2 regions of the Staphylococcus simulans genome follow, and region 2 is predicted to be linked to the other one. Evidence: riboswitches for the same ligand, from Rfam matches in the RefSeq annotation. Region 2 holds a riboswitch; the other holds the start of a gene.
The links. A riboswitch is a leader RNA that binds a small molecule or an ion and turns the genes downstream of it on or off. The one in region 2 is predicted to bind FMN.
Positions count from the first base shown of each region.

Region 1: linked by a shared signal. The riboswitch ahead of ribD (bifunctional diaminohydroxyphosphoribosylaminopyrimidine deaminase/5-amino-6-(5-phosphoribosylamino)uracil reductase RibD) and the one ahead of MUA87_RS06710 (ECF transporter S component) in region 2 are both predicted to bind FMN.

Region 1 covers NZ_CP095100.1:1,162,983-1,179,291, reverse strand. Annotated here, with positions in the region: gene MUA87_RS05495 (L-lactate dehydrogenase) at 1-640, opposite strand, end outside; gene MUA87_RS05490 (alpha/beta fold hydrolase) at 817-1,647, opposite strand; gene MUA87_RS05485 (proline dehydrogenase family protein) at 1,909-2,904, shown strand; gene ribH (6,7-dimethyl-8-ribityllumazine synthase) at 2,978-3,439, opposite strand; gene MUA87_RS05475 (bifunctional 3,4-dihydroxy-2-butanone-4-phosphate synthase/GTP cyclohydrolase II) at 3,472-4,653, opposite strand; gene MUA87_RS05470 (riboflavin synthase) at 4,669-5,301, opposite strand; gene ribD (bifunctional diaminohydroxyphosphoribosylaminopyrimidine deaminase/5-amino-6-(5-phosphoribosylamino)uracil reductase RibD) at 5,306-6,355, opposite strand; FMN riboswitch at 6,518-6,654, opposite strand; gene MUA87_RS05460 (FAD/NAD(P)-binding protein) at 6,749-8,230, opposite strand; gene MUA87_RS05455 (peptidoglycan release complex glucosaminidase SagB) at 8,372-9,217, opposite strand; gene MUA87_RS05450 (hypothetical protein) at 9,617-9,838, opposite strand; gene MUA87_RS05445 (sigma factor) at 10,043-10,540, shown strand; gene MUA87_RS05440 (hypothetical protein) at 10,621-10,980, shown strand; gene MUA87_RS05435 (hypothetical protein) at 10,955-11,416, opposite strand; gene MUA87_RS05430 (transaldolase) at 11,557-12,273, opposite strand; gene MUA87_RS05425 (hypothetical protein) at 12,461-12,769, shown strand; gene crcB (fluoride efflux transporter CrcB) at 12,830-13,201, shown strand; gene MUA87_RS05415 (fluoride efflux transporter FluC) at 13,194-13,547, shown strand; gene MUA87_RS05410 (aldo/keto reductase) at 13,599-14,435, opposite strand; gene MUA87_RS05405 (NERD domain-containing protein) at 14,557-15,456, opposite strand; gene metK (methionine adenosyltransferase) at 15,553-16,309, opposite strand, start outside.
Region 2 covers NZ_CP095100.1:1,424,218-1,440,526, forward strand. Annotated here, with positions in the region: gene MUA87_RS06660 (aldo/keto reductase) at 1-63, opposite strand, end outside; gene MUA87_RS06665 (NUDIX hydrolase) at 149-691, shown strand; gene fur (ferric iron uptake transcriptional regulator) at 797-1,249, shown strand; gene xerD (site-specific tyrosine recombinase XerD) at 1,272-2,171, shown strand; gene MUA87_RS06680 (DUF309 domain-containing protein) at 2,195-2,707, opposite strand; gene MUA87_RS06685 (segregation and condensation protein A) at 2,810-3,541, shown strand; gene scpB (SMC-Scp complex subunit ScpB) at 3,531-4,079, shown strand; gene MUA87_RS06695 (pseudouridine synthase) at 4,072-4,806, shown strand; gene MUA87_RS06700 (response regulator) at 5,126-5,848, shown strand; gene MUA87_RS06705 (ATP-binding protein) at 5,832-7,589, shown strand; FMN riboswitch at 7,702-7,837, shown strand; gene MUA87_RS06710 (ECF transporter S component) at 7,897-8,445, shown strand; gene MUA87_RS06715 (ferredoxin) at 8,561-8,809, opposite strand; gene MUA87_RS06720 (helix-turn-helix domain-containing protein) at 8,908-9,864, shown strand; gene MUA87_RS06725 (RecQ family ATP-dependent DNA helicase) at 9,864-11,240, shown strand; gene MUA87_RS06730 (LysM peptidoglycan-binding domain-containing protein) at 11,508-13,061, shown strand; gene ypdA (bacillithiol disulfide reductase YpdA) at 13,215-14,201, shown strand; gene MUA87_RS06740 (asparaginase) at 14,263-15,237, opposite strand; gene cmk ((d)CMP kinase) at 15,316-15,987, shown strand; gene rpsA (30S ribosomal protein S1) at 16,280-16,309, shown strand, end outside.

The sequences.
Region 1 (16,309 bases), 260 kb from region 2:
TTTCTTCAATACGTTTTGCACGTTCAGGATCACCATTTAAAATATCATATAAATTTTGACCTGCAATACTTGCTTGTGACCATACTGCTAATTCTGAATCACCATGTTCACCAATAATGCTAGCATTAACACTTTCAGGTGCTACACCGAATTCTGCACCTAATTCATATTTGAAACGTGCTGTATCTAGAATTGTACCAGAACCGATAACACGTTCTTTTGGTAAACCAGAAACTTTTTTAGTGACATAAGTAAGCACATCTACTGGGTTAGCAGCAATTAAGAAAATACCATCAAAACCGCTGTCCATAATTTGACCCACAATTGATTTGAAGATTTTAGTATTTTTTTCTACTAAATCTAAGCGTGTTTCACCAGGTTTTTGGGGTGCACCTGCAGTGATAACAACTAAATCAGCATCTGAACAATCAGCATATGAACCTGCTGTAACGATAGATGGTGATTCACCATAAGGCATACCATGGTTTAAGTCTAGTATATCGCCTTTTACTTTTTCTTCTACTAAATCAATAATTACTAATTGATCAGCAACACCTTGTGCTACCATAGCGAATGCATAACTAGAACCTACTGCACCATCGCCTACTAAAACTACTTTATTCGCTTTTACATTACTCATATTACTTACCCTCTCCAATTTAGAATCGCTTCTATGTGATTTATTTCACATATACAAGATACCAATTTCAGCCTATAAAATCAATGCGAAATGCTTGGAAATTTTACACATTGTAAACATTTACCGACAATACAAAAGACGCTGTAATGGTAAAGGTTATTACAGCGCCTTTTTGATTAAATTTCAATTTGATCATCAATGTCATTTGGTATAAAACCTAATGCATTGACTTTGTTATTTAAATAACTAAGGATATAATGCATGACTAGCGGACGCTCTGGTTCATTATGAATTTCATGGTAGAGTCCTTCCCATGCTTTATAATAAAGTTCGTCTGTTTTTACACGTTTTTTGATTTCTACAATCGCATCGGTGTCTAAAATTTGATCTTCTTTCCCATACATTAAGCACATTGGGATACTTTGGATGTCTTCTAAATGTTCTAAAGTCTTTTTCATGACATGAACAACTTCTTTATACCAATGGTAAGATACTTTTGTCAGCATCAAACCATCTTCTTTAGTTTCTCTTATAACTTCTTCATTTCTTGTTAAATGCTCTGGTTCAATGCCTACATTAAAGCGCATATCTTTAACGCCTGCACCAATATTAGATGTAAATAGATTTTTGCGTGTTTTAGCATTTGTCTTAAACGCAACTAATGGCGAAAGTAAAATAATACCTTCAATCGGCAACTCAGTTCTTTCCATTAAATTTAATGTAATCAAACCGCCTAAGCCGACACCCATTAAAAATGTAGGTAATTTATATTCACTCGCTATTCTCAACCATTCCAAGATATGTTCGTGATAGACTTCAAAGTTGTCGATTTGACCTTTATTAGATCTTGAAGTTTGGCCTTGTCCAGGCAAATCACCCATAATCACATGATATCCATTTCGTCTGAGTGATGTAATCACATAGGCATATCTGCCTGTATGTTCTAATATATTATGAGCAATAACTATGACACCTTTTGCTTCACTTTCTGTTTCCCACTTCCACATATCAACGACTACCCTTCTACTGAATTAATTACTATTATTGTATCAAAACGAACCGATTAAAATCTATTTAGAACTGACATATATACTCAACTGAATTAAGGATAACCTTTTTAGTATTGTGTTCTTTTCTCATATCGATTACATAATTTACTATTAGTGTTATTTATAAATAAATAAGTATATTTGTATATTGTTAACGTTTTCATACATTTATGAAACATGATACACTATTTTTAACAGAGTTGTATGGGAGGAATTTACATGCCATTAGTCAAAGATTTTTTTATCAGTTTATCAAATAACACTTTTTTGAACCAAGCAGCACGAAAATACGGACCTATGTTAGGTGCCAGTAAAGTAGTTGTTGGTAACTCGATTGATGAAGTTATTAAGACAATCCAAACACTTAATGATAAGGGGATTACGGTGACTGTCGATTGTCTTGGTGAATTTGTAGATTCAAAAGAACAAAGTATTAAAGAAAAGAAAATTATTTTAACTGTACTACAAGCAATTTACGACAACAATTTAGACGCACATATTTCTCTTAAAATCAGTCAATTAGGCGCAGAGTTCGATGTAGATTTGGCAGAACAGAACTTAAGAGAAATTGTAGAAAAAGCAAAGTCACTTGGTAATATTCATATCAATATTGATACCGAGAAATATGCAGGCTTATCAAATATCCTCTACGTATTGGATGAATTATCAAAAGATTATGATAACATCGGAACAGTAGTTCAAGCTTATTTATATTCAGCCGACAATATGATTGAAGATTACCCGCACATTCGATTACGTTTAGTCAAAGGTGCTTATAAAGAAAATGCGTCTATCGCCTACCAAACTAAAGAGGACATCGATGAGAATTACATTAAGCTTATCGAAAAAAGACTGAAAAGTGCGAAGAATTTTACATCTATCGCTACACATGACCACAAAATCATTGATCATGTTAAAAAATTCATTAAAGAGAACAACATAGATCGTGATAATTTCGAATTTCAAATGTTGTATGGTTTCCGTTCAGAGTTAGCTTATGAAATTGCCGAAGACGGTTATCATTTCTGTATCTATGTTCCATTTGGCGAAGATTGGTTCGGATACTTTATGCGACGTTTAGCTGAACGTCCGCAAAATTTAAATTTAGCTGTCAAAGAATTTGTGAAACCTAAAACACTTGCTGTAGGCGCTGGCGCAATTGCTGCAGTTATTGGTTTAAGTTTCGGTCTCAAAGGCTTAAAGAAACGCAAGTAAATACTGTATTCATGAAAAAGGCAAGACCACTATCGGCCTTGCCTTTTGTCTGTTATTTTTAATTCAAAAACACTTATTGAATTGATTTTAATAAGTTTGCCATTTCAATTGCAGCCATTGCTGATTCTGCACCTTTATTGCCTGCTTTTGTACCTGCTCGTTCGATTGCTTGTTCAATTGTCTCAGTTGTTAGTACACCGAAGACTACTGGCAACCCTGCTGTATCACTCACTTTTGATACGCCTTTTGCAACTTCATTACATACATAATCATAATGAGATGTTGCTCCGCGAATGACACAACCCAATGTAATCACTGCATCATACTTATTTGTTTCTGCTAATTTTTTAGCAGCTAGTGGAATTTCAAATGCACCTGGTACATATGCTACATCAATATTATCATTTTCTACTTCATGACGAACTAATACATCTTTAGCCCCTTCTAATAAGCGACCTGTAATAAAATCATTAAAACGACTCACAACAATACCGATTTTTAAATCTTTACCTAATAGTTTACCTTCAAAGTTCATGTTAATTCCTCCAATAATATCGTTAAAATTTATTAAATCATGTGTCCCATTTTTTCTTTTTTCGTTTGCATATAATCATGATTGTGACTACATTCAGGTACAATCAGTTCAATTCGCTTTTCAACTTCAATACCATAATGTTTTAACCCTTTGAATTTTTCTGGGTTATTACTTAACAAGTTCACTTTTTCAATGCCGAAGTGTTTTAAAATTTCAGCAGCATGATAATAATCTCGTAAATCTTCTTCAAAACCTAATGCTAAATTTGCAGTGACTGTATCGTGACCTTGTTCAATCAGTTCATAGGCTTTCAGTTTATTAATTAAGCCAATGCCTCGACCTTCTTGTGGTAAGTAAATCACCATACCGTCGTGTTCATCGATGTATTTCATTGCTGCTTCTAATTGAGCACCACAGTCACAACGTTGACTATGGAAAATATCACCTGTCAGACAAGATGAATGAATACGTACATTTTCAACGTTTTGAATGTCACCTTTAACAATTGCTACAATTTCATCATGTGAATAATCTGATTCAAATCCATACATATCAAATGTACCGAAATCTGTAGGTAGTTTTACTTTAGCTTTTGCATGCATGTGCTGTTCATGCAATTTACGGTAATGAATCAAAGATTCAATGGTAATCATTTTTAATTGATGTTTTTCTTTAAATGCTTGGAGTTGCTCACCTTTAGCCATTGTGCCGTCTTCATTCATGATTTCACAAATGAGACCTGCTGGTTTTGAGCCTGTCATACTTGCTAAATCTACAGCCGCTTCCGTATGTCCTGGACGTACTAGAACCCCGCCGATTCTAGCAATCAATGGAAATAAATGACCTGGTCGATTAAAATCTGCACTTGTACTCTCATCATTAATCAAAGCTTTAGCTGTCAGCATTCTCTCAGCAGCGCTGATACCTGTCGTAGTATCGATATGATCAATACTTTCAGTAAATGCTGTACCAAATGCATCGCTGTTATCTTTAACCATCGGCTCTAAATTTAATGAGCGTGCGATAGAAGGAGCTAGAGGTGCACAAATTAAACCACGTGCTTCTCGTGCCATAAAATTGACTGTATTTTCATTCATCAATTCCGTTACAGCTACTAAGTCCCCTTCATTTTCTCGGTCTTCATTATCCACAACAATAATACTTTCACCTTGTTTTAGTGCTTCAACTGCACTTTCGATATCATCAAATTGCATTTCTGAACACTCCTCTTAGAATCCGAATTGCGCTAATTTATCTGGCGTTAATTCAGTATTTTGATTTGAAATTGCTTTTTGTACATATTTAAATAACATATCCGCTTCCAAATGCACGGTATCACCGACACGCTTTTGACCTAAAATCGTTGCGCGTTTTGTTTCTGGAATTAAATGAATATCAAATTGGCCTTCTGCTAATCTGAAAATCGTTAAACTTGTTCCATCAACCGTGATTGAACCTTGTTGAACCATTTGGTCAGTAATAGATTTAGGACATTGTATGGTCATGATATTAGAATTAGATGACGGTCTGATTTTTAGTACTTTTCCGACTTCATCGACATGACCTAACACAAAATGGCCACCAAATCTGCCCTGACTCGGCATAGCACGTTCAAGATTGACCGAGCTGCCTTTAGTCAGTTGATTGAGATACGTTTTATTTTCTGTACCTTTGATAACATTCACATCAAAGGATTTCTGATTAAAGGAAGTTACTGTTAAACATGCACCATTGACACTGATTGAATCGCCGATATGCATATCTTCTAAAATTGTTTCACATGCTATCGAGAGTTTTATGACATTTTGTTCTGTCACAAGGCGATCAACCGTACCGATTTCTTCTACAATACCGGTAAACATGAAATCACTTCTTTCTTAATACAACTTTGATATTTTGATCGATGATTTCAGAATGGTCAATTTCAAATTGAGGAGTTTGTTCTAAAGGAAGTACATTGTCAGTTTGATAAAACTGATACTTGCCAGAACCTCCAATTACTTTCGGGGCGTAGTAAATAATCAGTGTTTGGACACACTGTGATTGGAGAAATTGTGAAGTCACTTTAGGTCCGGCTTCTACATAGACTGAGCCGATACCTCTTTGATATAAATCTTTTAAAATAGTTTCAATAGAACAATCATCTAATACAATGATTTGAATATTAGACCCATGCTCTTTTGTTTTTAATTGTGTATTTTCTGTATACACAAGCACAGGTGTCAGTTGATCAGTAAATAAAGTTTGTGTGAAATCCAAATGACCGCTTCTCGCTAACACCACACGTACAGGCTGTCTTTCTCCTTCTAACCTTACCGTTAAACTCGGATTGTCAGCTTGTACAGTACCTGCACCGGTTAGAATAGCATCATGTCTTGCTCGATGTTTAAACACATCCTGTTTCACACCTGGATTTGTAATCCATTTACTTTGACCGTTATCTGTCGCTTGCTTTCCATCTAAACTGACACTCACCTTTAAAGTTACTTCAGGTATCTGTGCTTGTTTAGCTTTGAAAAAATCTGTATACATAGCTTCTGCTTGTGCATCATGCTGATATTCCACTTCTATACCTGCTTCAGTTAAAATCTCATCACCAGGTGAATCTAAAGTTATATCTTTCATCGCATATACAACTTTTGAAATACCTGCTTCAATGATTTTATTGACGCAAGGCGGTGTAGAACCAAAGTGTGTGCAAGGTTCAAGCGAAACATAAATCGTTGCGCCTTCTGCATCTGCACCTGCCATATCTAAGGCTTGTACTTCCGCATGACGTTCACCTTGTTTTAAATGCGCACCTAAACCGACAATTCTGCCTTCTTTAACCACGACAGAACCAACAGCAGGGTTCACACCCGTTTGGCCTTCAGCCATTTTTGCTAATGCAATCGCATTTTGTAAAAATCGATTCAAACAATCACCTCATTAAAATAAAAAAATTCCGTCACCTAACTAAAGAGGCAACGGAAAAATGTATCATCACCGTATTTAAACAGAGTCCACCCATGTTAAAAATCGCTAACACAAACTAGACTTCACTTAAATACGCGTTTTAAATCATATTTAATGACGTCTTGATTCTTTCTCCCATCCAGACTTTCACTGTCGGCTCTAGATTCACACTAGATCAGCCATACTCTAAAATAGAGTACAGGTCGCAGGCTTATGTTTTTACTGCCGGTTGGGAATTGCACCCTGCCCCGAAAGAATTTTATGAAATTGTTTCTGAATCGAACGAGCAATACTTTGCTCATATATTTATCATAGCTTATTTTAATTTAACTGACAATAATTATTACTTAATGATTATCTATTCTCCGAATGAAATTCATATAAACTATTAACCGCTTGTACAGATTGACGCACAATCATATTGACACCATTTCGTGCTTGGTTGATGCCATTGGTAATCTGACCAATCGCAATTAAGTGTGGCAGTGTTCCGTATCTCGGGCTGATGACTTGATTTGTTTCAGGCACAATTTGAATGCCGCCCATCGGATGCGCTTGCACAATTTGTCTATTCGCAATATCAATTAAAAAGCCGTCATCTTCATCTAAATCTTTTAATTGTGTTCTAGGTCCAGTCGCATTAATCACAACATTATATTGTTCAGTTTCGTTTGAATCTTTATATTTGAAAACAAAGGTATCATTTTCTTGTACAACTTTTTCTAAATCTTTTTTGATTAACAAGTGTCCCGCTTCTATCTCTTCTATAAGCAAACGTGCTGTGCGTGGCGGCATTGGGTTGGAATTCGCTTTTAAAATCGGCATGTAGCGTTTCATAAACTCCCTTTGATCTTCAATGCTTAAACTATTCCAAATCCAGTTCATATTTTCTTTTATCGTTTCTAATAAACTTTGGAATACACCTAATATTTCTGGGTGAGCTAAATCATATTTTAAATCTTTAATTGGGTCGCCGACTTTTCGATTGATAAGCTGTTGAAGTGGGATATTCAAATCCTCACACTCTTGCTTAAAGAGATGAATAGCAGTCTCTAGTGGAACTACACCAAAATGAGATTTAATAATCTGATTAAAGTTTTCTTTAGTTAGATACTTTAATGTAATTTCTGGCATTTCCCCTCTGACACTTGGCAACTCTCCACGTCGACTCACAGCCGTCAATGGCAAGTTAGGATGATGCTTCACAACATAACGAATAACATCAAGACTAGATAAACCTGTTCCGATTACTGCGATATCATCCGTATCTTCCACTGTATTTAATGTTTCATATGTGGGATAAGGTGATTTAATAAATCCTTTTAATCCTTTTAACTGGTATGGGTCATGATACGCCATCGTACCGACTGTCAAAAAGACATAGTCATATTGACGACATGCCTCTTGTTCATGATTGGTACAAATAAAGTATTGAATATGCGCATCTTTTTCAAAACCTTTTTCCAAGTACATTTCAGTCGCTTTTTCAGTAATAATATGAATATTGTCATACATGTCATTAAATTTATCGAGGTAACTTTTCATATAATGTCCAAAGACAAATCTTGGTAAATAAGTCGCATTCTCAAATTTAAAATCATTTTGTTGTTGATACCAACGATAGAATTCTTCCTGATCTTTAGAATTTAATGACATATCCTTACTTGGTAAATTAATTAGTAATTGTGAGCTGTCATTTTGAAATGGTACACCTTGTCCCATATTTTTAGCATTGTCATAAACATCAATGTTTAGTTCTTTGAAATATGGGTGCTGTTCTAATTGTCTTAAAATACTGACACCTGCAGTGCCCATTCCGATTATTGCAACACGCATACAAATAACCTCCTACTCTTCCTACATAACTACCCTGTTTATTGCTTCACCTTCTATTATGCAACAAACAAAAATAAAGCGAAACAATTAAATCACATTCATTTAATCATTTCGCTTTAAACTATATATTATATTGAATTATTATTGATGTTCTTTGTCATCTTTATAAACAAATAACTTGTAGTATTTACCTTCAGTATTAATCTTTTTATAGAAATCTGCAATAAGTGATGCGTTGCTTTCTGCCCATTTGATATCTGTTGCATATTGGTGTTCACCAGGATTCTTAGGATTCCATCTCATACTATATAACGTATTTTGATCTGGATTTGATAAGAAGTGCTTATGAATAAATTCTGCACCACCATCAATCGCTTTTTCTGGTGTATCCCAACCATGTTTTTTAGCATATTCAGCACCCGTTTTAATCGGGTCTTCATCTAATGCGCCGACACCATAGAAGTTGTAGTATTTTTTACCATCAATTTCTACACCTTTTGATAATTCACTTTTTACAGCACCTGTTTCCAAGATAGCATGTGAAATTAAGTATACTTCATTTACTTGTCGTTTTTTAGCTGCATGAATAAAGTCTTCAGTATGTGCTAATAATGTAGGTCTGTCAGCAAGCATACGCTTGATTCTATTTTTATCGATACCTTGATATTTAGATAAATCTAAGAATTGATACTTTTGAGTTTTATCATCGATAAATTTTTCACTGTCCATGGCTTTCTTGATCTCTGTTCCTGTAGCATCATGCCATCTATCATTTTTGTCGGAAACTTGTTGGCTTGTATAGTTATTAATTTGTTTTTTAGCTGCTTGATTCAGAGTTACGTCCAAATGTTCAACTGTTTCTTCTTTTTTAACATGTTTAAACAATATTTGGTCGGAAATCATAGAAAAGAAAATATAACCTGTCACAGCCAAAATAACAAGCAGCCCTATTATTGCGAAGATAGAGCCTTTCTTGTGTTTCGTCATAATTACACCTCTTAGGTCAAGTTAAAGTGAACTGCTTAACACTATGTAACACGGTGTTAAAGCTTCTCGGCGCATTCATGATGACTGATTTATTTCTTACCGAGCTATCCCCATAGTTCCTACGGTTTTATAACACTTAAAAATTATTTCGTTTTGATTCTAAATCTTAACACTTTTTGCAGTGTATCACAATTTAGAGTTATCCAACCACCATTCTATCATATCTTATTCCATAGAACGTGCTTGAAGTCAGAATGTAATATTGCTGTATTCTTTCAATAACATTTCTATAACCTCAGTACATGATTCGTGCAAAATAACATCCTTCAAATAAAAAACAGCCTATTTATCTACAGACATTTCTGTAATAAACAGGCGAATACTAGCTTTCGTTTTTAATTATTCCGGGCGTTTGTACTCCATAATTATAAAACTAGCTGCTTCTGATCTATTCTTATAGTAGTAACGGTTCAAATCGATTGTACCTTCAATTTTGCCATCACGATACATCATTTCATTTGTCATATTATTAATCATTACAAAATCTGAACTATCTTTAATCATATCCAATTCATCATGGCGTGCGAAAAAGTGTTCTAAATTCAAGTGTGCGTAATCCATGGAATCCTCCCATCTATTAGTAAATTATGTTTAATCATGCTTATTATGTCGAAAACTACAATTTATTTTGTTAAATTATTTAATTCTACCCTTCTATTTAACACCTATTTTGTACATTTAGCAAATGAAAGAATTAATCCGCTTCGTTAAACTCAAACCAACCAGAAATAATATGTTATGTACAAAGATTGAAAGTGTGAAGTGATGAACATAGAGACATTAATCATCCGACACCAGGGTATCATTTATGCTTTATTAAAAAGATATAATATTAAGTATGATATTGACGAATATGCCCAACTTTTATCCATCAAAATGTGGTCATTATTACGACAATTTGATACGTCCATTCATAATAGCATGAGCGGTTATTTATTTCAAAGGCTGAACTACTATCTCATCGATTTATTTAGAAAGAAAAGTAAAGTTTTAGAAGAGAGTAATCAAGCAATCATCTCCGATATTAAAGATGCAAGTGATTACTCAGATTACAATTATCTCACGCAGTTGATCGCATCTGAATATTACTTGCTGCTTAATGACTATGAACGCATGTGGTTGAATTTAAAATTATGTGGTTATAAACAGTTCGAAATACAAACTTTGATGAAGAAGTCAGCGACTACAATCAGAAAGTATCAAATGCAAGTTCGCCATAAACTTGCACCTTTAAAACACTTTCTTAAAGGAGAGATGTCATAATGGTTGTTTGTGAACGTCCAAGAATTTTATATTTCACTTCCTACCCTCATCACACTTTCCAAATAGAATGTGTTTACAACATGTTTCATGGTTTAACGAAAGTGCCGTTAAAATCTTATATGAATGCATTATTAAGACGTGAATCACCTCAATCTAAATATGCATCATATGAATTGAAACAAATGCTCAATATTCGTAAACACTTGCCATTAATCGTGAATCAACAAACCATTTTATTCCCTATACAGAATAAACGTGCACCTATCCAGTACTTTGTAAATGGTTTGGAAATCATAGGTCTAAAACAAGAACGCTATACGACAAGACTGATCTTTAAAAATGGTGTGCAGTTAGTCGTAAACGCCCATTACTCATTTGTGCATCGTAAGTGGTTAGAATGTATCTTCTTACATTTTATGACTTTTCATGACGCTGATTAAAGCGATTTTCTAACAACTTTTTTGTAAAGAATGCTGTAACGATTTTCATTAAAATACTTGCGACGATCAGCGATATAATGCCACCTATTAGAATTAATGCTAATTGTACAAGTGATAAATCGACTTGTGGATTTACAAAATATTGAACGACACTTAAACTCGTTAGTAAACCAAATAAAAATAAACCTAGTAATAATGCATTGATAAGTAGCATCCCAACAATAATTAAGAATAGTGAGGCTGTCCCTTGATGACGCTTTTTAAAGATATGCGTTCTTAAAAATTGATTTGAAAACTTGATAGGCTGTTTATAAGTTAATGTATCAGTCTGATCGTTTTCTAAATCCTTTAAAACTTGGTTCAACTGATCTTTTTCTTTCTTATTTAGGAACCAAAGTTGCTTTTTTACTTTAGTTTCAAATTGCTCTTTTTTCACGACATCTATACACCTGCCTGGTAAAATTTTAAAAAGAGGCAGAAATAACTTTACGATAAGGACTGATACCTTGGTAAAGATTATTTCTGCCTTTATTTTATACTAGAATCAATTATCATGATACTAGATTTCTCATTTAATTATAGAATTGAAAGTCCTGATTTTTGAATATCTTTCGCAAATCCTTCAACAGTATCTACTGATAATTCATTGATATCTCTGCCGATATTTGGAATTTTGCTGATAACGCCTGCTGGGCATGTGATAATATCTGCACCAATTTCATCTGCTTGAATGACATTAAATAATTCACGACAACTTGCCCATAATAATTTTACGCCTTTTTTAGAATGTGTTACTTCTACAGATTCTTTCATTAGTGGTAATGGATCCACACCAGTGTCCGCAATACGTCCTGCAAAGACAGAAACATAAGTTGGAACACCTTCTGTGACTGCATCTGTAATTTCTTTAACTTGTTCTAAAGTGTATACTGCAGTTACGTTTAATTGTACGCCGTCAGCTGATAATCTTTTAATTAAAGGAATTGTAGACTCACCTTTTGTATTCACAATTGGAATTTTAACGAAAACATTTTTACCATATTGTTTTAAAATTTCCGCTTCTTTTTCCATTGTTTCTAAATCATCCGCAAATACTTCAAATGAAATTGAAGCATCTGGAATTTCTTTCACAGCTTCCTCAGCGAATGCTTTATAATCTGTAACACCTGCTTTAGCCATTAAGCTCGGGTTTGTTGTGAATCCGTCTACCTCGTTATTTTTGTAAGCTTTTTTCATTTCTTCAATATCTGCACCATCCGCAAATACTTCTACATTCAAATCTGCTTTTACCATAAAATAAGTGCCTCCTTATTACTGTTAACTTTCAATGCTGTCTAAAGTAACTTGATTATAACATTCCCCCGTTTAAATCGCGATTGATTAACTCACAGCAGAATTGTTAATAAAGGTTTAAAAAAGAAACCACAACCCTCTAAAATTTTATGATATTATAAAAGAATGTACAGAAACGGAGGTCATCATGTCACGGTCAAAACTTTATTTTTACCTTACTATAATCCTTATTATCATCAGTTTTAACTTTAACATGTATAATCCACTGTTAAACGAGCAGTTTCATTCAATTGCGAAAAAAATAATTACAAGCAGTGTTGTTAATGCAATTATCCTAATTATTGCGATCATTTTAGCAGATAAATCTATTAAACATTCAAAAGAACGTACAGATTGGATTCGTAAAGCCAGTAAAATATTACCTATCATCTTATTTATAGTGATTGTTATTCATATCGTTACTTCTTTAATCTCATTTGGTATGATTAAATTTTAATTGACAATCCACTATAACAGTAGCATTATTTATATATTAAAAATGTAACGAGGCGATATTTTGCAGTATTTATATGTGTTCGTAGGAGGCGCACTAGGTGCCTTGCTGCGATTTGTCTTTTCACAATTAAATCATGGCCAAGGATTCCCAATCGGAACTTTTATTGCTAACTTAGCGGGTGCCTTTTTTATGGGTTTAGTCTCCGTCTTGGTAATTCAAACTTTTAAATCTAATCCTTTACTTAAAAAAGGAATTACAACTGGATTTTTAGGTGCATTAACCACGTTCTCTACATTTCAATTTGAACTGGTAAAAATGTTTGAACATCAGCAATATATTTTACTTTTTGTCTACGCGATTTCAAGCTATATTCTTGGTTTAGCAGTATGCTATATCGGTAGTAAAGCTGGAGGTGCCTTAAGTCATGAGTAACCTTTTATTAGTAATGCTTGGTGGCGGTTTAGGCGCTGTAGTCCGTGCAGCTGTCACAAATAGCTGTTCAAAACTATCTACTCAGCTGCCAATAGCAACGCTTATTGTCAACTTAGTAGGCAGTTTCTTAATCAGCTTGCTATCAGGTATCGCAATTGCACAAGCTTGGTTGTCTCCATTGATTATTGTAGGATTTTTAGGTGGTTTAACTACATTCTCTACCCTATCACTGGAATTAACCAATATGTTGACCACTAAGTCACAACGTATGCTTTTTATTGCGTATAGCTTTTTACAATATGGATTATGCTTTATCGCATGCCTAATCGGTTATGTTATCGCATAAAAGAAGCGTTATCTTTTACAACTCACTGTAAAGGGTAACGCTTCTTTTTGATTAATATGATTTATAAGATGGTACATCTGCGTCTATACTTTTATTTTGATTTAATAGATCTATACGTTTCATTTGGTCATCGGATAGCTCAAAGTCAAACACGTTGATATTTTCTTTAATGCGTGAAGGTGTAATGGATTTAGGAATCACAATAACATCATGTTGAATATGCCATCTCAATACAACTTGCGCAGGTGACTTCTCTACTTCGTCAGCGATAGCTTGAATTGTTTCATCTTTTAAGATGTCGCCGTTCATAAATGGTGACCAAGCTTCTGCTTGAATACGTTGCGCTTTAAGATACAACCTTAAATCATTTTGTGTTAAATAAGGATGAAATTCTATTTGATTAATCACTGGTTTAATCGATGCATGTGACAACAAACTTTCTAAATGATGCGGTTGAAAGTTGCTGACACCAATATTTTTAACTTTATTTTGTTTTAATAAATCTTCCATGCCTTTCCATGTATCAATCATTTCTTCTTCATTAGAGCCAGGCCAATGCATTAAATATAAATCTAAATAATCTAAATCAAGTTTATCTAAAGTTCGTTGATAAGCTTCTTCTACATTCATTCTGCCGTAATCATCTAACCATAGTTTTGAGGTAATGAATAAATCTGAGCGGTGTATGCCAGCGGCTTGAATACCTTTTTTAATGCCTTCTCCTACTTTTTCTTCATTTCCATAGCGTGCAGCTGTATCTATACTGCGATAACCGTGTTCTATCGCAAATGATACACGTTGTGCTAATTCATCACTATTTTCAATTCTATATGTGCCAAGTCCCAATTGTGGCATCGTTTGTCCATTATATAGCGTAAATGTATTCATTTTCTCTCTCCTTGCATTGTTGCTTTACCTTTATGCTATGCACAATGAATAAAACTGTAAAACATTTTGAATTAAAAATGCACTGCTAACTGTAAAATTACAGTCAACAGTGCATATTGTATTAATTAAATGATTCAATTTCTTCCATAACACGTTGTAAGTCTTCAACATTATATTGAATACGTCCATGGAAAACGAATTTATTAAAGTATTCATCTAATTGTTCTGGTCCAACTAGTACTTTAGTATTTGTTGTTTGTGCGTAATTTGAAATTGTCACTGCACCTTCATTTTTAGGATTGAAATAAAGTAATGCCATTGGTGTATATTTCAAATTCAATTCGCGCTTCAATGTATCTGCTAAGTGCTCAACTTCTTTTAATTGATTTGAGTAGTTTACAAATGAAGCTGATTGCTTATCATCATTTTCATCTAACACTAATGTTTGAGGATGACGTTTATCTAAATCCAACACATCAAAGACTTGTTCAATGGTTGGTAATGTACCGAATTGTTCTTGACTGATGCCATTATAAACATGTCCTTTAAGTAATTGAGAATCGATAATGTATAAGCCTGTACGTGTTAAGACTAAATGACTGATACGATCAATCGCATTAAAATCATTTTTAGGTAAGAAGATATTCGCCATAATATGCATATCTTCTGGTCGAATACGTTTTTCTTTAACCAAACGATCTCTGATACCGATTAAACGCATGTCTGTCACATACTCACTATGATTTTTCGAGAAGAGCTTCAGCGCATCGATTTCACGATCTTTTGCTGTCACTGTTTCATCGAAATCAGCGCGTTGTTTTGTGACCGCTTTTTTATGTTCGACGCGTTCTTTTTCAAGCTCGTCTTCATAATTTTCTTTTATACTTCTTTCTTTTGCCTCATATTGTTCCTCTGCTTTCAACTTAGCCTTTTTCTTACTGTTTAAGACAACTAAGAATAAGACAAAGAAGATAACAGCGACGACAATTGCTGCAATCAAACCAATTTCTAATGGTCCCATAACATATTCCGCTCCTTTACATATCTTACTCCCAATTATAAAGGAAAATATCGAATGTATCGATAATAAAATGTCACAAATTCAAAAACTGTATAGTTATGCTTGAACAGCTTCTTTTAATGCATCTACTTTATCTACACGTTCCCATGGTAAAGCAACATCCGTACGGCCAAAGTGACCATAAGCTGCTGTTTGTTTATAAATAGGACGTTTTAAGTCTAACATTTTAATGATACCTGCTGGACGCAAGTCAAAGTTAGCTCTTACCGCTTCTACCAATTTTCCTTCAGAAACTTTACCAGTTCCAAATGTATCAATTGAAATAGATACAGGTTCTGCTACACCGATAGCGTATGCAAGTTGTACTTCACATTTATCTGCTAATCCTGCTGCAACAATATTTTTAGCCACATAACGTGCTGCATATGCTGCTGAACGGTCTACTTTTGTAGGATCTTTACCACTGAAGCAACCACCGCCATGACGTGCAAGACCACCATAAGTATCTACAATAATCTTACGTCCTGTTAAACCAGCGTCACCTTGAGGTCCGCCAATCACAAAACGACCTGTCGGGTTAATGAAAAATTTAGTTTCTTCATCTAATAACTCAGCTGGTACGATTGGATCAATCACATGTGTTCTGATATCACGTTGAATTTGATCTAATGACGCATCTTCAGCATGTTGTGTTGAAATAACAATCGTATCAATACGTGCTGGTTTATCATTTTCATCATACTCAACAGTAACTTGTACTTTACCGTCTGGTCTTAAGTAAGTTAATGTACCATCTTTTCTGACATCTGATAAACGTTTCGCAAGTTGGTGTGAGAAGTAAATAGGTGTCGGC
Region 2 (16,309 bases):
ACTCATACACCCTAAACCTAATTCAGAAATCTCTAAACCGCTATTCAAAACATTCTTTTGCATGTTGTGACTCCTTTCGATACACTTTAATTGTCTAACACTGCTAGTTTATCAGTATTTCAATATAGTTAAAAGGAACGTGATTCAAATGGATTTAACAGAGAAAACATTAAATAAACAAACTATCTACAAAGGTAAAATTATTGAAGTAGATGTAGATGAAGTACAATTACCAAATGGCAAGACTTCAAAACGTGAAATTGTTAATCACACAGGTGCAGTTGCAGTATGTGCATTAACTAACGAAAACAAAGTAGTTTTCGTTAAACAATATCGTAAACCGATTGAACAAGTATTGTTAGAAATCCCAGCAGGCAAGTTAGAAAAAGGGGAAGAACCAAAATCAGCAGCTTTACGAGAATTAGAGGAAGAAACAGGTTATAAAGCGAATAGTTTAGAATTAATTGCTGATATTTATACCTCTCCTGGATTCGCAAATGAGAAAATCGCTATTTATTTCACTGACGATTTAGTAAAAGGCGAGGTCCATCTAGACCCAGATGAATTTGTTGAACAAGTAGAGTTGAGTCTCGATGAAATCAATGATTTAGTACAAAATCATAAAATTGAAGATGCCAAAACTTTAATCGCGTTACAACACGTATTATCACATTATAATCATTCTAAATAACAAATGAGAATGTGTTGCAATTTGCCTCAAATACTGGTAATTTATAAATGAGTCATTAAGTTACATTACAATGATAATAATTATTAGTAGAGGAGTGAGGCTTCCGTGGAAGAACGTTTAAAACGCGTGAAGCAACAGTTACAAAAATCATCCTACAAATTAACTCCACAACGTGAAGCAACGTTAAGAGTGCTTATTGAAAACGAAGAAGATCATCTCAGTGCAGAAGATGTCTATTTAAAAGTAAAAGACAAAGCACCAGAAATTGGTTTAGCAACTGTCTATCGTACTTTAGAACTGCTTGCTGAACTTAAAATCGTCGATAAAATCAACTTTGGCGATGGCGTTTCACGTTTCGACTTGAAAAAAGAAGGCGAAAAGCACTTCCATCACCATCTTGTATGTATGGAATGTGGTAAAGTTGAAGAAATTGTCGAAGACTTATTGCCAAAAGTCGAAGAAAGAGTAGAATCTGAATTTCATTTCAAAATTTTAGACCACCGTTTGACATTTCATGGTATTTGTCGTGAGTGCCAACAAAAGAAAAAAGAGAGTTAGTTTAGGTTAGAAGGTGAACGGATTGGAAACGAATTTTCAAAATATTATTGAGGAATATTTAAAGTTCATCCAAATTGAAAAAGGTTTAAGTGTTAACACCATTGGCGCCTATCGTCGTGATTTAAATAAATATAAAGCCTATTTAGAATTAAAAAAGGTTAAACATATAGATTTTATTGATAGAGAAACGATTCAACAATGTTTAGGATATTTACACGATGAGGGTCATTCCGCAAAATCAATCGCACGCTTTATCTCCACTGTTCGAAGCTTCCATCAATTTGCGCTCAGAGAACGCTATGCCGCAAAAGACCCGACAGTTTTAATTGAAACTCCGAAATATGAACGCAGATTACCAGATGTGTTAGATGTCGATGATGTTTTAGCGTTGTTAGAAACGCCGAATTTAGGAAAAAACAACGGCTATCGTGACAGAACTATTCTAGAGCTTCTTTATGCAACGGGTATGCGTGTAACAGAGTTGATTCATGTCAGAGTCGAGGATGTCAATCTGATTATGGGCTTTGTCCGCGTATTCGGTAAAGGAAGCAAAGAGCGGATTATCCCTTTAGGTGAAACGGTGATTGATTATTTGAAAAAGTATATCGAAACTGTTCGTCCGCAATTATTAAAGCGTACAGTTACGGACGTACTCTTTTTAAATATGCACGGCAAACCTTTATCACGACAAGGAATATGGAAACTCATTAAACAATACGGTGTCCAAGCCAATATATCTAAAAAGCTGACACCCCATTCATTACGTCATTCATTTGCGACACATTTACTAGAAAATGGGGCAGATTTAAGAGCAGTTCAAGAGATGTTAGGACATTCTGATATTTCAACTACACAACTTTATACGCATGTTTCGAAATCTCAAATCAGAAAAATGTACAACGAATTCCATCCACGTGCATGAGCCATGATCATTTGGTTCATGCACTATTTTTTATGTTTCAATTGGTTTTGTTTTAATGCTTCTAATCTTGCTTGTTCAACTTCATGACGATCTCTTAACAAGTGATGGTCGCAGATATAAGGAAGTGTATTAATTTGATGCATAATTGCATAATCAGGATAAATGCGTTTGATTTGTTTTTTCATTGTTGATAGTAAAGGTAATTCTACTGGTTTAAATAGTAGCTCCTGATTAGTACTTTCAATTAACTCACGTAATAACATTAGATAACTTCTGCTTTCTAATCCTAATTGATCTAATTTAGCATAATTCGCATGAGCAACTCGATAAGCACGATTAAATAATGTATGTGCACCTTTATAATTTGCGCGTCTATAGTGATAGCATCCGGTCGCACACAAAATTAAACTCACAACAGCGTCTTGTTTCGTGAAATGAGATTGAGCTTTCCATGCGTCTTCTAAAATATCATGGCACAAAAAATAATGTTGTTTAGTGTGGAACTGATAGTAAAACTCGATTAATGCTTGTTTCATCTGTTAAGCGCTCCTTGTTTCTCGTTTAATTCTTATAATGATTGATGTATAATATTGTACTGAATGACAAATGCGACTTGCAATTAAAGGAGATACAAATGGATGTACGAAGTTAAACTAGATGCTTTTAATGGGCCGCTCGATTTATTATTACACTTGATACATAAATATGAAATTGATATTTATGATATTCCCATGAAAGCTTTAACCGAACAATATATGAATTATATTCATGCGATGAAACAATTAGAAATTAATATTGCAAGTGAATACCTAGTTGTAGCATCAGAGCTGCTTATGATTAAAAGCAAAATGTTATTGCCGCAACAACCAGATCTAGAAGATGAAGACTTAGACGATCCTCGTGAAGATCTAGTAGGAAGATTAATAGAATATCAAAACTACAAAGAATATACTGAATTTCTAAATGAAATGAAAGTTCAAAGGGAACAGTACTATAGTAAACATCCAACTGACTTAAGTCATTTAGAAACTGCAGAATTATGGGATGAAAACCATACGATTGACCTGACTGAATTAATTATGGCGTATCAACGTATCAAGACTAGAGCTTCATTTGACACGCCGAGACAAGTTACTATCCAAAAAGAAACATTTACGATTGAACAAGCGTCAACACAAGTGTCTGAACGTTTGGCAAAAGCAACGTCATTTAATTTCTTCAGTTTGTTCACTTTTAAAGAGACAACAGAGCATGTCGTTACACATTTTCTAGCAATTTTAGAATTGTCTAAATCAGGCATTATTCAAATTACACAAGATAAAGAATTCGCAGACATTAATATAACTCGAGGTGTAAATTATGGCGCTTAAGCAAATCGGAATATTAGAAGGTTTATTATATACAGCAGGGGATGAGGGGTTAGAAATAACTCAGCTGCAAGACATATTAGATATCTCTGAGGAAGAATTGCTTGCATTAGTAGCTGACTATGAATCACCCGGACTCATGATTCATCAATATGGAAACACATTAGTTCTGACAACTAAACAAGCATTAGCTGATTATATCGAACAACTTGTGAAGCAACAATCTAATATGAAACTGTCTCAAGCAGCCATGGAAGTCCTTTCAATCATTGCTTACAACCAACCTGTCACAAGAAGTGATATTGAAGTCATACGAGGAATTAATTCTGATGGTGCTGCCAAAACATTGATTGCTAGAGGGTTAATCGAAGCTAAAGATGAAGACAATTCAAGAAGCCAACAATTATATACTACGCCGCTATTCTTAAATGTATTCGGCATGAAAAATATAGATGAATTACCAACGACCGAAGAAGAGGAAGAAGAAATAGAATCATTCTTCAACAATTTAATTAACCAAAAAGGAGATAATAATGAGTAAAGAATTAGAGAGATTACAAAAACGTATCGCAAATAGCGGTTATACGTCTAGAAGAAAAGCAGAAACATTAATTACAGAAGGTAAAGTTAAAGTGAACGGGGAAACTGTAACTGAATTAGGTACTAAAGTAAAACCTTCAGATAATGTTGAAGTTGAAGGCGTTAAATTAGAACAAGAAGACAAACTTTATATTTTATTCTACAAACCAGCACAAGTTATCACAAGTGTATCTGATGATCGAGGCAGAACAGTCGTAACTGATTATTTCGAAGACTTAGAAACACGTATTTATCCAGTTGGCCGTTTAGACTACGATACATCTGGATTGCTTATCTTAACTAATGATGGCGAGTTTACAAACTTAATGACACATCCTCGTTATAAAATTAAAAAGAAATATGTAGCTAAATTAAAAGGTTATTTGATGCGCGATGAAGTGAAACAACTTGAAAAAGGAATTCAATTAGAAGACGGAAAAACACATCCAGCAGAAGTTAAAATTAAAAATCAAGATAAAGAAAAAAATACAACACTTGTTGAAATTACAATTTCAGAAGGTAGAAATCGACAAGTACGTCGTATGTTCGAACATTTCGGTCATGAAGTAACAAAATTGACGCGTATTGAAATGGGTGGTCTGACATTAAAAGGCTTGAACGCTGGAGAAGGACGTGTCTTAACGCCACATGAAGTAAAAAAACTTCGCAATTTAGCCGCAAATGGTTAAAACTTGTAGCAACAGCATAAAAGTTTGTGAAATTATGCACAAATTATGTTAATCTATTTTTATTCACAAGGTTACAATTAACTTGTTGATATATGCTTATGTTATAATATGCTTTGTAGTGAAAAATCGTCTTTTTTTACAACCTTTATATATAATAAAAATACGAAGACGATACTCAAATTATTAAATCCGAGAAAGTTATGACAGATATTTTATCAATACAGGAAATCATTCATGATGTTTATGATGTTTTAGGACTTGTCTGTCTATCTTATTGGACAACTATTGTTGAATGCTCATATGGGAGGTACATAAAATTATGACAAAAATTCTTGTCGTTGATGATGAAGAAAGAATTCGCAGACTATTAAAATTATATTTAGAACGAGAATCTTTTGATATCGAAGAAGCTCGAGACGGCAAAGAAGCATTAGATTTAGCTTTAAATCATGACTATGCTTGTATCTTGTTAGACTTGATGCTTCCCGAAATCGATGGTATTGAAGTTGCAAACCGTTTGAGAGAGTACAAAGAAACTCCAATCATTATGTTAACTGCAAAAGGGGAAGAAACGAACCGTGTAGAAGGATTTGAATCAGGTGCAGATGATTATATCGTCAAACCATTCTCTCCAAGAGAAGTCGTACTTAGAGTAAAAGCTTTATTACGACGCACGCTAACAGCAACTTCAGATCAAAATGAACCACATGCTAGAGATTTAATCGAATTTAAGCATTTGGTTATTGATAATGATGCACACCGTGTACTTGCAGATGGTACACAAGTCAATTTAACACCTAAAGAATACGAATTATTAATTTTCTTAGCGAAAACACCTAACAAAGTATTCGACCGTGAACAATTATTAAAAGATGTTTGGCATTATGAGTTCTATGGAGACTTGCGTACTGTAGATACTCATGTTAAACGACTCAGAGAAAAATTAAACCGTGTCTCAAAAGATGCAGCTCAAATGATTCAAACTGTATGGGGCGTTGGTTATAAATTTGAGGTCGACAACAACGATGAAACGACTCAATAATGTCGTCATAAAACTGTGGTTAACTATTATTTTAATAGTAACGACAGTTTTAATTTTACTTAGTGCTGCATTAATCACATTCATCCAACAGTATTATACGCAAGATACTGAACATTCTTTAGTCAACGATGCACATCGTATCAGTAATCTGCTAGAGGAGTCAGATAATAAATCATTAGCTATCAAACATAGTAAAATGCTTATCGAAGGCCCAAGCGGTTTGATTATAATGAAAAATAAAAAGGATGAATATTATAACTCACATTCAAAATTCAAAGAACAAATGATGGATGTGATTCAAAAAGATAAAGACTTTGCGCAAGTATTTGACAATAAACAAAAAGCATCTGAACATATTAAAATGACTGTTGATGGTCAAAAACATACGTATGTTTTAGTAGGATATCCAACAAAAGTTGATAACACACATCCTAATGGTGCAGTCTTTATTTACCAAGACCTAAAAAGCATCGATGATACAAATAATGTTATTACCATTATCATACTTGTTACAGCGGTTATTTTCTTAATCGTGACCACTGTATTCGCATTCTTCTTATCATCACGAATCACAAAACCGCTTCGCCAACTCAGAACCCAAGCAACCGGCGTTTCTAAAGGCAATTATTCTTTAGTGAACGATATTCATACAAAAGATGAAATAGGTGAACTCGCACACTCATTCAACCTGATGAGCAATGAAATCCAACGTCATATTGATGAAATCTCAGCTTCTAAAAATATTAGAGAAAGTTTAATCAATTCGATGGTTGAAGGTGTATTGGGTATTAATGAAAATAGGGAAATCATCCTATCTAACCAACTCGCTCAGCAAATGGAAAATGAGCTTGATGGAGAAAACAAAGCATTATTCGTTGAACAAATGAATAATACTTTCACAGATAAGGAAACACAGTTTGAAGAATATGAAGTCAATAACCGTTATTATGTGGTAATTATGAGTTATATTGATCAATTCCAACCAAACGGCAGCAGTGGTATTGTCGCAATCATTCGAGATATGACAAATGAACACAAACTGGATCAAATGAAAAAAGACTTTATTGCGACAGTTTCACATGAACTCAGAACACCAATTGCCTTATTGCAAGGTTATACGGAATCGATTGTAGACGGTGTAGTTTCAGAACCTGAAGAAATTAGAGATTCGCTTTCTATTGTCTTAGATGAGACACAACGTTTGAATCGATTAGTCAATGAGTTGTTAAATGTTGCGAGAATGGATGCTGAAGGCTTATCTATTCACAAAGAAGTGCAACCTATCAGCCAATTGCTTGATCGCATGCAGTTGAAATATCGTCAACAAGCAAGTGAATTAGAAATTGATATAGATCTCGCGCCAGAGACACACAACCAATTATGGTTCTATGATTCGGATCGAATGGAACAAGTACTTACAAACCTAGTCGATAATGCGACAAGATATACTGGTCCTGGAGATTCCATTAAAATCACAACTGGCGAAGATGATAATTACGATATTTTATATATCTCAGATACTGGCAGTGGTATTGCACCTGAACATGTAGAATTAGTTTTCGATAGATTCTATAAAGTAGATGCTTCTAGAAAACGCGGCAAAGAGGGAACAGGACTTGGTCTATTCATCAGTCGTATGATTATTGAAGCACAAGAAGGTACAATTAATTTAACGAGTGAATTAGGTAAAGGCACGACTTTCATTATTAAATTACCAAAACCACATCATCATGAAGCATAATCATTTAACTTGGGCGAAACGCCCAAGTTTTTTTATTTTCCTAGTTAAGCAATCGGATTGAACTTTTAAGATAAATCGGCTACAATAAATAGGAAAATAAAATATTAATGAAATTCATCTTCGGGGTCGGGTGCAATTCCCAACCGGCAGTAATTTAAGCCTGCGACCTGTATTTATCGATTGATAGATATGGCTGATCTAGTGAGATTCTAGAGCCGACAGTATAGTCTGGATGGGAGAAGATGGAGGGTTTATTTGTTGTGCAATGAAATCCTCCTATTCACGTAGATGAATGGAAGGAGCCTTTATGAATCAACAAAACAACAAACGTTTCATCGTCATAAGTATGTTGAGTGCAATTGCTTTTATTTTGATGTTTATCAAATTTCCTTTACCATTTTTGCCTCCGTACTTAACTTTAGATTTTAGTGATGTACCTGCTTTATTAGCAACCTTTATTTTTGGACCTATAGCAGGCATCATCGTCGAATTGATTAAAAACTTATTGAATTTCTTATTTAACATGGGAGATCCAATTGGGCCTTTAGCAAACTTTGTAGCAGCAGTAAGTTTATTATTAACTGCGTACTATGTCAGCAAAGCGGTTAAAAGCCGCTTCAATATCATCATTGGCCTCATTGTAGGTACAATCGTCATGACATTGGTATTAAGTGTTTTAAACTACTTCGTATTATTACCGCTTTACGGTATGATTATGAACTTAAGCGATGTCATGAAAAACTTAAAAATCATAATAGTATCTGGTATTATACCGTTCAATATTATTAAAGGTATCGTAGTATCTATCGTTTTCTTATTGTTATATAAACGATTAAAGAAAGCACTGCGTTATTAATAACAAACTAAAAAACCCCCGGAAATATTTTTCCGGGGGATTTTTTAAGACATCATCTGTCTTGTTTTATCAATCTATGTTGAGCGAAGACAGCCAACTGGTCTCACGATTGATACTATTCGAATTTTAATGCATCACCATCAAACGGTTCGTCTGCAATTTTAATAGAATCTGTTGGGCAACCTTCGTCTGCATCTTCTAAGTCTTCGTATAATTCTTCTGGAACAGGCGCTGTCCCTTCATTATCATCTAAGATAACATAAGCAATACCTTCATCATCATAATCATAAATGTCAGGTGCTGCAGCACCGCATGCGCCGCAAGCAATGCATGTATCCATATCTACAATCGTATATTTAGCCAATTTACTTCGCCTCCTTCTCTAAAAATGCTACACTGATAACGTAATTTATATTTTAACACCAGTTTATCTTTTTTCAATACTATAAGTCATAGGTGATGATGGATTTGAACGAAATAATTCAATACATAAAAAAACATGCATTTCATTATAAAACTGACAAAAGTATCTACAATATACTGATTGGTGCTAAAACGCATCAAACCTACTTTGATGCATGTAGCCAACAACTTTTATCATTATATCATAGTCAACCTGATTTAAAATATACGTCATTCGAACGAATCTATCATCAGAATAACGAAGATTTATCATCAATTCCGTTAAAAGTTTCAACACGTTATACCTTTGAAAGTATCCAACAGACTTTTCAAGTTTTGCAGTTGTTAATACAAACCATTTCATTCAAACAACATCACACGCTTTCTTTTATACCCGTTTCAGAAATCAGTAAAGTACAAAAGCGAGTAAAAACTATTTATTTTAAGCTTGAAGCACAGCAAAGCTTAGATGCATTTAAAACAGAGATATATCAGCTTTTCGAACTATTAAACCAAGCACAGCCGCGTTCTATATTGCATTATTTCTTACAAGGTTATGATGAAGTCATGTATACGAACCAACAAGTCAGCTTAATCGAAAATTTAAAAATGTCAGAGTTAGCCATCATTAAAATGAATGATTTAGTCGAGATGATGCATTTATTGGAAGATCAAGAGACTTTTCCTACCTTGCACCAAGCTATTATCTTACCTGCGCTTTCTATCAATACTAAAGATACATTAAAGTTAGTAAATGACGGTTTATCGTTAGAAGCAATTGCACAAAAAGAAGGCGTAAAATTAAATACAATTGAAGACCATATCATTGAGCTATATATTAAAGGATATTTTACTGATTACAGCTTGTATTTGGATAAGGAAGATTTAAATGAATTTAAAACATTTTATATTGACCGCCAAGAAGAACGATTACGAAATTTTAAGGCAGCGTTTCCTAATATGAGCTATTTCGAAATTAAACTTGCGATTACCATATTAGCGAGGGAGGGGATTTGATGCTGGAAGAAGCTTTAAAAAAATGGTTTGGCTTTGATTCATTTAAAGAAGGTCAAAAACCTATTATCGAAAATGTATTGAATCATCAGCACACTTTAGGCATTTTACCTACTGGTAGTGGTAAAAGTTTGTGCTATCAACTGCCGACTTATATTAAACAAAAACCCACACTTATCATTTCTCCTCTAATTTCATTAATGGATGATCAAGTTATGCAGATGCGAAAGAACGGAGAGCGTTCTGTCAGTTACATTCACTCTGGTATGAGTTATGAAGAAAAGATGAAGAATTTAAAACAATTGAAATCATCAAAGTTTATCTTTTTAAGTCCTGAATTCATCTTGCATCAAGATAATATTAAATGGATTGATTCGATAGATTTAGGTATGATTGTGCTTGATGAAGCACACTGTATTACAGAGTGGGGTTATGATTTCAGACCGCATTACGCGTTAATTGGCAGAATCACTAAAAAATTTCCAAAAGCGACATTGCTCGCACTGACTGCGACTGCACCATTACATTTACAAGAGGATATAGAAGATATCGTACAGACAAAATTGAAGGTGGTCAAAACCAAAATGAGCAGAGATAATATTATGTTATCTCATCTCAACTTTGAAAATAACGCCGAGAAAAATGAATGGTTAAAATCTTTCATAGAACATTCAGGACCAACTATTATTTATGTATCTTCAAAGAAAAAGTGTAGGGAACTAGCGCAAATGATTTATGATGAAGGTTACCTTACCGGCATATACCATGGTGATTTATCATATCAAGAAAGACAAACTGTACAACAACAATTCATACAAAATAAAATTCCTATGATTGTCGCAACAAGTGCATTTGGCATGGGAATTAACAAACCTGATATCCGCACAGTCATTCATTATCATTTACCGGTCAGCCCTTCAAGTTACCTTCAAGAAATTGGTCGTGCCGGAAGGGATGGACAACTTAGCCAAGCTATCAGTCTTTATCAACCAGACGACTATTTCTTATTAGAAACTATTCTTTTTGCGGATATCATAACTGAAGCTGATATTGATGCATTTGATCAAGGTGCCAACTTACCTGAACAAAAGGCAGAAATTCTTGATGTTTTAGCAACTCAATATACAATCGAACAAATAAAAACGATTTTCTCAATCTCAGAACAACGCAAAAAAGAAGGGTTATTAACCATGATGGGATACAAAAACTTAACAACTTGCAGACGTCATTATTTAATGTCATATTTCGGAGAAACGATCACTCCGACAGAAAAATGTTGTGACAATGATAATACAATTCAACCTATAAATGTATTAAATAAAAAGAAAGTCGCAAGAAAAATGGATTATTTAGAAAAATTAAACCAAATATTTACTTAATATTAATCATTATCCTTTGATTTAATGTTATGGTTAGTGAATAACCACTTACATCCTAGAGATATTAGTAGAAATAATATAAACTTGTGACAACGTAGTTAAATGGATACTTTATTTTGAAAAACAAGTTGCAGATAGGGTATAATTCTCTTTGCTTAGTATGTATTGCAAGTTATAATTAACTTACAAGATGTGTTTTTCAACCTCTTCATTTAGGGTATGAACACTACATATGTAAATAAAAATATTTTTAATATAGAAAGGATGATGACGTTGTCAAACAACAATTTCAAAGATGATTTTGAACGCAACCGTCAATCGATTGATCCTAAACCATCTCATAAAAAGCCTGATCATTTAGACGAGTCAGTTGACACAGAAACAAATCATCAAGAAGAACCTATAAAAGAAAAGCAGGAACAACATTTCCCACCGAGAAACGCGCATAAAAGACGTCAAAGAAGACGTGCTACTGCAACACATCAACGTGAAGAAAAAACAGAAAAACCAAATGACTTACATAGCCAAGAAGAAGAACCAACGAAAAAAGAGTCAAAAGGTCATATTTCTGAAACTGTAAAAGGTCAACAAAACGGCAAGAAAAAAGATGCAGGTACAGCAGCAGGCAGTGTTGGCGGCGGTATTATCGGTAAAGATTTAGAAAAAAATCATGAAAAAGCTTCTGAAACTAAAGAAGATAAGAAAGATAAGGATATCAAAAAAGAAGAACCCACAAATACTGAAAAAGACAACTCTGGTAAAAAAGCTGCAGCTGCTGGTGCAGCTGGTGTAGCTGGAGGCGCTGCTGCTGGTAAAGCTGCTCAAAAACATTCTGATAAGAAAAAAGATGAAAAACAAAAAACTGAAGAGCAACCTAAAGAGAAAGACACAACAAAAAAAGACAACTCTGGTAAAAAAGCTGCTGCTGCCGGTGCAGCTGGTGTAGCTGGAGGCGTTGCTGCTGGTAAAGCCGCTCAAAAACATTCTGATAAGAAAAAGGCCGAAAAACAAAAAGCTGATGAACAACCTAAAGAGAAAGACACTGCGAAAAAAGACAACTCTGGTAAAAAAGCTGCAGCTGCCGGTGCGGCTGGTGTAGCTGGAGGCGCTGCTGCAAGCAAATCAGCGCATGCAGGTACTGGAAACGGAGGCGCAGGTAATGGCGGTTCTGGCAATGGTAGTTCCGGAAACGGCAGTGCTGGCAATGACGGAGAACCTCCTAAAAAGAATAAAGGCGGATTAAAAAAATTACTTCCTTTACTTTTAGGCTTATTATTAATCGCAGCTATCGCAATTTTTGCTGGTTTAGCATTAACAGAACAAGGCAGTCATAAAGCACAAGACGACAACAAAGTTGCACAAAAATCGGATAAAGACAAAAATAAAGATAAAAATGAAGATAAAGATAAAAAAGCAGCAGACAAAAACAAAGATAAAAAATCTGATAAAGCAAAACACGATCATTCTAAACATCATGCCGCTTCAGATTCAGAAGCAACTGACGAATCACAAGCACAAGATCAAGACCAAAATGCTTATGATCAACAACAAAACGCTGCACAAAACCAAAACGGTCAATATAATCAAAATCAGCAAGGTCAACAAAACAATCAATACAACCAAAACCAACAAGCGCAACAAGCACAACAACATAATCAAGGTGGCCAAACACATACAGTATACGGTAAAGAAAACTTATATAGAATTGCAATCCAATATTATGGTGAAGGTACACCAGAAAATGTTGAAAAAATCAAACGTGCAAATGGTTTAAGCAACAATAATATTTCAAATGGACAACAACTAGTTATTCCACAATAATGATAGTAGCCTCACTACAAAATGGTAGTGAGGTTTTTTCTTTCATTAATGCTTCACAATTTCTAATCTTTCTTAGATGAAAAAAGATGAATACCTTTTAAAAATTTGTATGACTGATATAATATTAGGGGTGTGAAGAAGGAGGTCAACTGTATGCAAACAGTAGAAAGTATCATTATCGGCGGCGGACCTTGTGGGTTAAGTGCTGCGATTGAACAAAAGAAAAAAGGAATTGAAACATTAGTAATAGAAAAAGGGAATGTTGTAGAGTCTATTTATAATTACCCTACGCATCAAACATTCTTTTCTTCTAGTGATAAATTAAGTATCGGCGATGTACCATTCATCGTTGAAGAGTATAAACCAAGAAGAAATCAAGCGTTGGTGTACTATAGAGAAGTTGTTAAGTATCATCAATTAAATATTCATGCATTTGAAGAAGTGCTTACAGTTAAAAAAATGGGTAAACGCTTCACAATTACAACAACTAAAGATACGTATCAATGTCGTTTCTTGACTGTTGCGACAGGCTATTACGGTCAACATAACGAATTGGAAGTAGAGGGTGCTAAATTGCCAAAAGTCTTCCATTACTTCAAAGAAGCACATCCTTATTTTGACCAAAACGTTGTGATTATTGGAGGTAAAAACTCAGCAGTTGATGCGGCGCTTGAACTAGAAAAAGCAGGTGCAAATGTGACAGTACTTTACCGTGGCTCAGATTATTCATCAGCAATCAAACCATGGATTTTACCTAACTTCGAATCATTAGTAAGACATGAAAAAATCGATATGCATTTTAATGCAAACGTGACTAAGATTGATGAGGATAGCCTAACATTTGAACAAGAAGGCGAATCTTATACAATTCCTAACGATTATGTCTTTGCGATGATCGGTTATCATCCAGACTATGACTTCTTACAAACGATTGGTATCGATATTAATACAAATGAATTCGGTACTGCACCTGTGTATGATAGAGAAACCTACGAAACAAATGTAGAAAATTGCTATATTGCAGGTGTTATTGCAGCTGGTAATGATGCAAATACTATTTTCATTGAAAATGGCAAGTTCCACGGTGGCATTATTGCACAAAATATTGTTGCTAAAAAACAAACACCGCTTGAATCTTAATTCAATACTCAAAAAACCGAGAAACAGTACTAGCTTCTTCTCGGTTTTTAGTTATATCCAATTATACTTGTGCATCAAAGTATGCTTTAAGTTGTTCTTTATCATAATGATTGCTCATCGCAACAAGGAGCTTAAGACGTGCTTTTTGACCATTCAAACCGTTTGAAAAGATGACGCCTCTTTGTGCTAAATCGTATCCGCCGCCTTCGTAAGCATAGATAGGACCAACAATACCGTTAAATGATCTTGATACCAGGATTACAGGAATACCTTTATCTAAACAAGCCATTAATCCTTTTAAAGCAGTAGGGGGTAAATTACCTTGCCCAAGGGCTTCAACTACAATACCGTCAACTGCTCTTTCACTGTAAAACAAGAAAATATCACTCGGCATATCCATATAAGCTTTAACAATAGGTACATCTAATTTCGGATTGATTTTATCTAAAATTTTATGTCTGTACGGTTTATGGTGAAACTGTACACTCGTTTTTGTTAATACACCTAATGGTCCATGGTTAGGACTTTGGAAAGTATTCGTATTTGATGTATGTGTTTTAGTTACATTTCGCGCAGTGTGAATTTCATCATTAAATACAACCATTACACCTTTATCAGATGAATCATCTGAAGCAGCCACACGAAGTGCTGAAATGAAATTATACAATCCATCTGAACCGATTTCGTTAGAGGAGCGCATTGCACCTGTGATTACAATAGGTTTGTCAGTTTGTGTAATTAAATCTAATAAGTATGCTGTTTCTTCTAAAGTATCTGTACCATGTGTAATTACAAAACCATCGTATTGATCATGCTTGCTGTTTTCTTCAATAACATCCCTGAGCTTAACAACATCTGCAATTGTCACATGGGGAGACGGCAGATTAATAGGATTAATCTCAGTAACGTCTGCATATTGTTTGATAATATCATGGTGCTTTGAAATGGGATTTTCTTCATTTTCTACTACTTTATTGCTTTCATCTTCAGACATACTGATTGTACCACCGGTATGCATGACTAAAATCTTTTTCAATGTCATCGCTCCTATCTCTATAATACGTTTTTATGATAAAATAAATATGAATAAACGACAAGGGAAGGTTTTCTAGATATGAGTTTAATTAATATAGCTATTGATGGCCCTGCAGCAGCGGGCAAGAGTACCATTGCACGAAAGGTTGCTGAAAGCCATTCTATGATCTATGTAGATACAGGCGCGATGTATCGTGCAATTACCTATAAATATTTAAAAGAAGGTAAACCAGAAGACTTTCAATCTCTTATTGAAAATGTAACATTAAAATTGGTTTATGATGATGTGAAAGGTCAACGTGTGTTGTTAAACGATGAAGATATTACAGATTTCTTACGTTCTAACGAAGTCACACAAAATGTTTCTTACGTAGCATCTAAAGAACCAGTTAGAACATTTGCGGTTGAAGTACAGCAACAATTAGCTGCTGAGAAAGGGATTGTGATGGATGGACGTGACATTGGCACAGTAGTGTTACCAGATGCTGAATTAAAAGTATATATGATTGCATCTGTTGATGAACGTGCTGAACGCAGACAAAAAGAAAATGAAGCAAGCGGAATTCCTTCCTCTTTAGATCAATTAAAAAAAGAAATCAAAGCACGTGATGATTACGACATGTCTCGTGAAATATCTCCATTACGTCAAGCAGATGATGCAATTACTGTGAACACAACTGGAAAATCTATCGAAGAAGTAGCTGAAGTAATTAATCAACTTATCAGTGAAACACAAAACAAGCAGTCATAATTTCAGATGTTAGGCTGATGTTAATTATATTAATTTGATTATAAAAATTCATAATCATTCTATGGCGATGCTAACAGATTCAAATAATTATGCCATACTGTGAATAATAAATGAGTTTTTGTGGTATATATTATAGTGAGAATAAATACGTACATTGGAACGTAAAAATAATACTTTTTTACTGCAGAACTTGAGAGAATTCTTCACTTTTTGTGAATAGAGGTGAATTTCTTGACAATTCTGTCAGTTTGTAAGATGTTATAATTATGTAGTGTACAAGGAGGCATACAAGATGACTGAAGAATTCAATGAATCAATGATT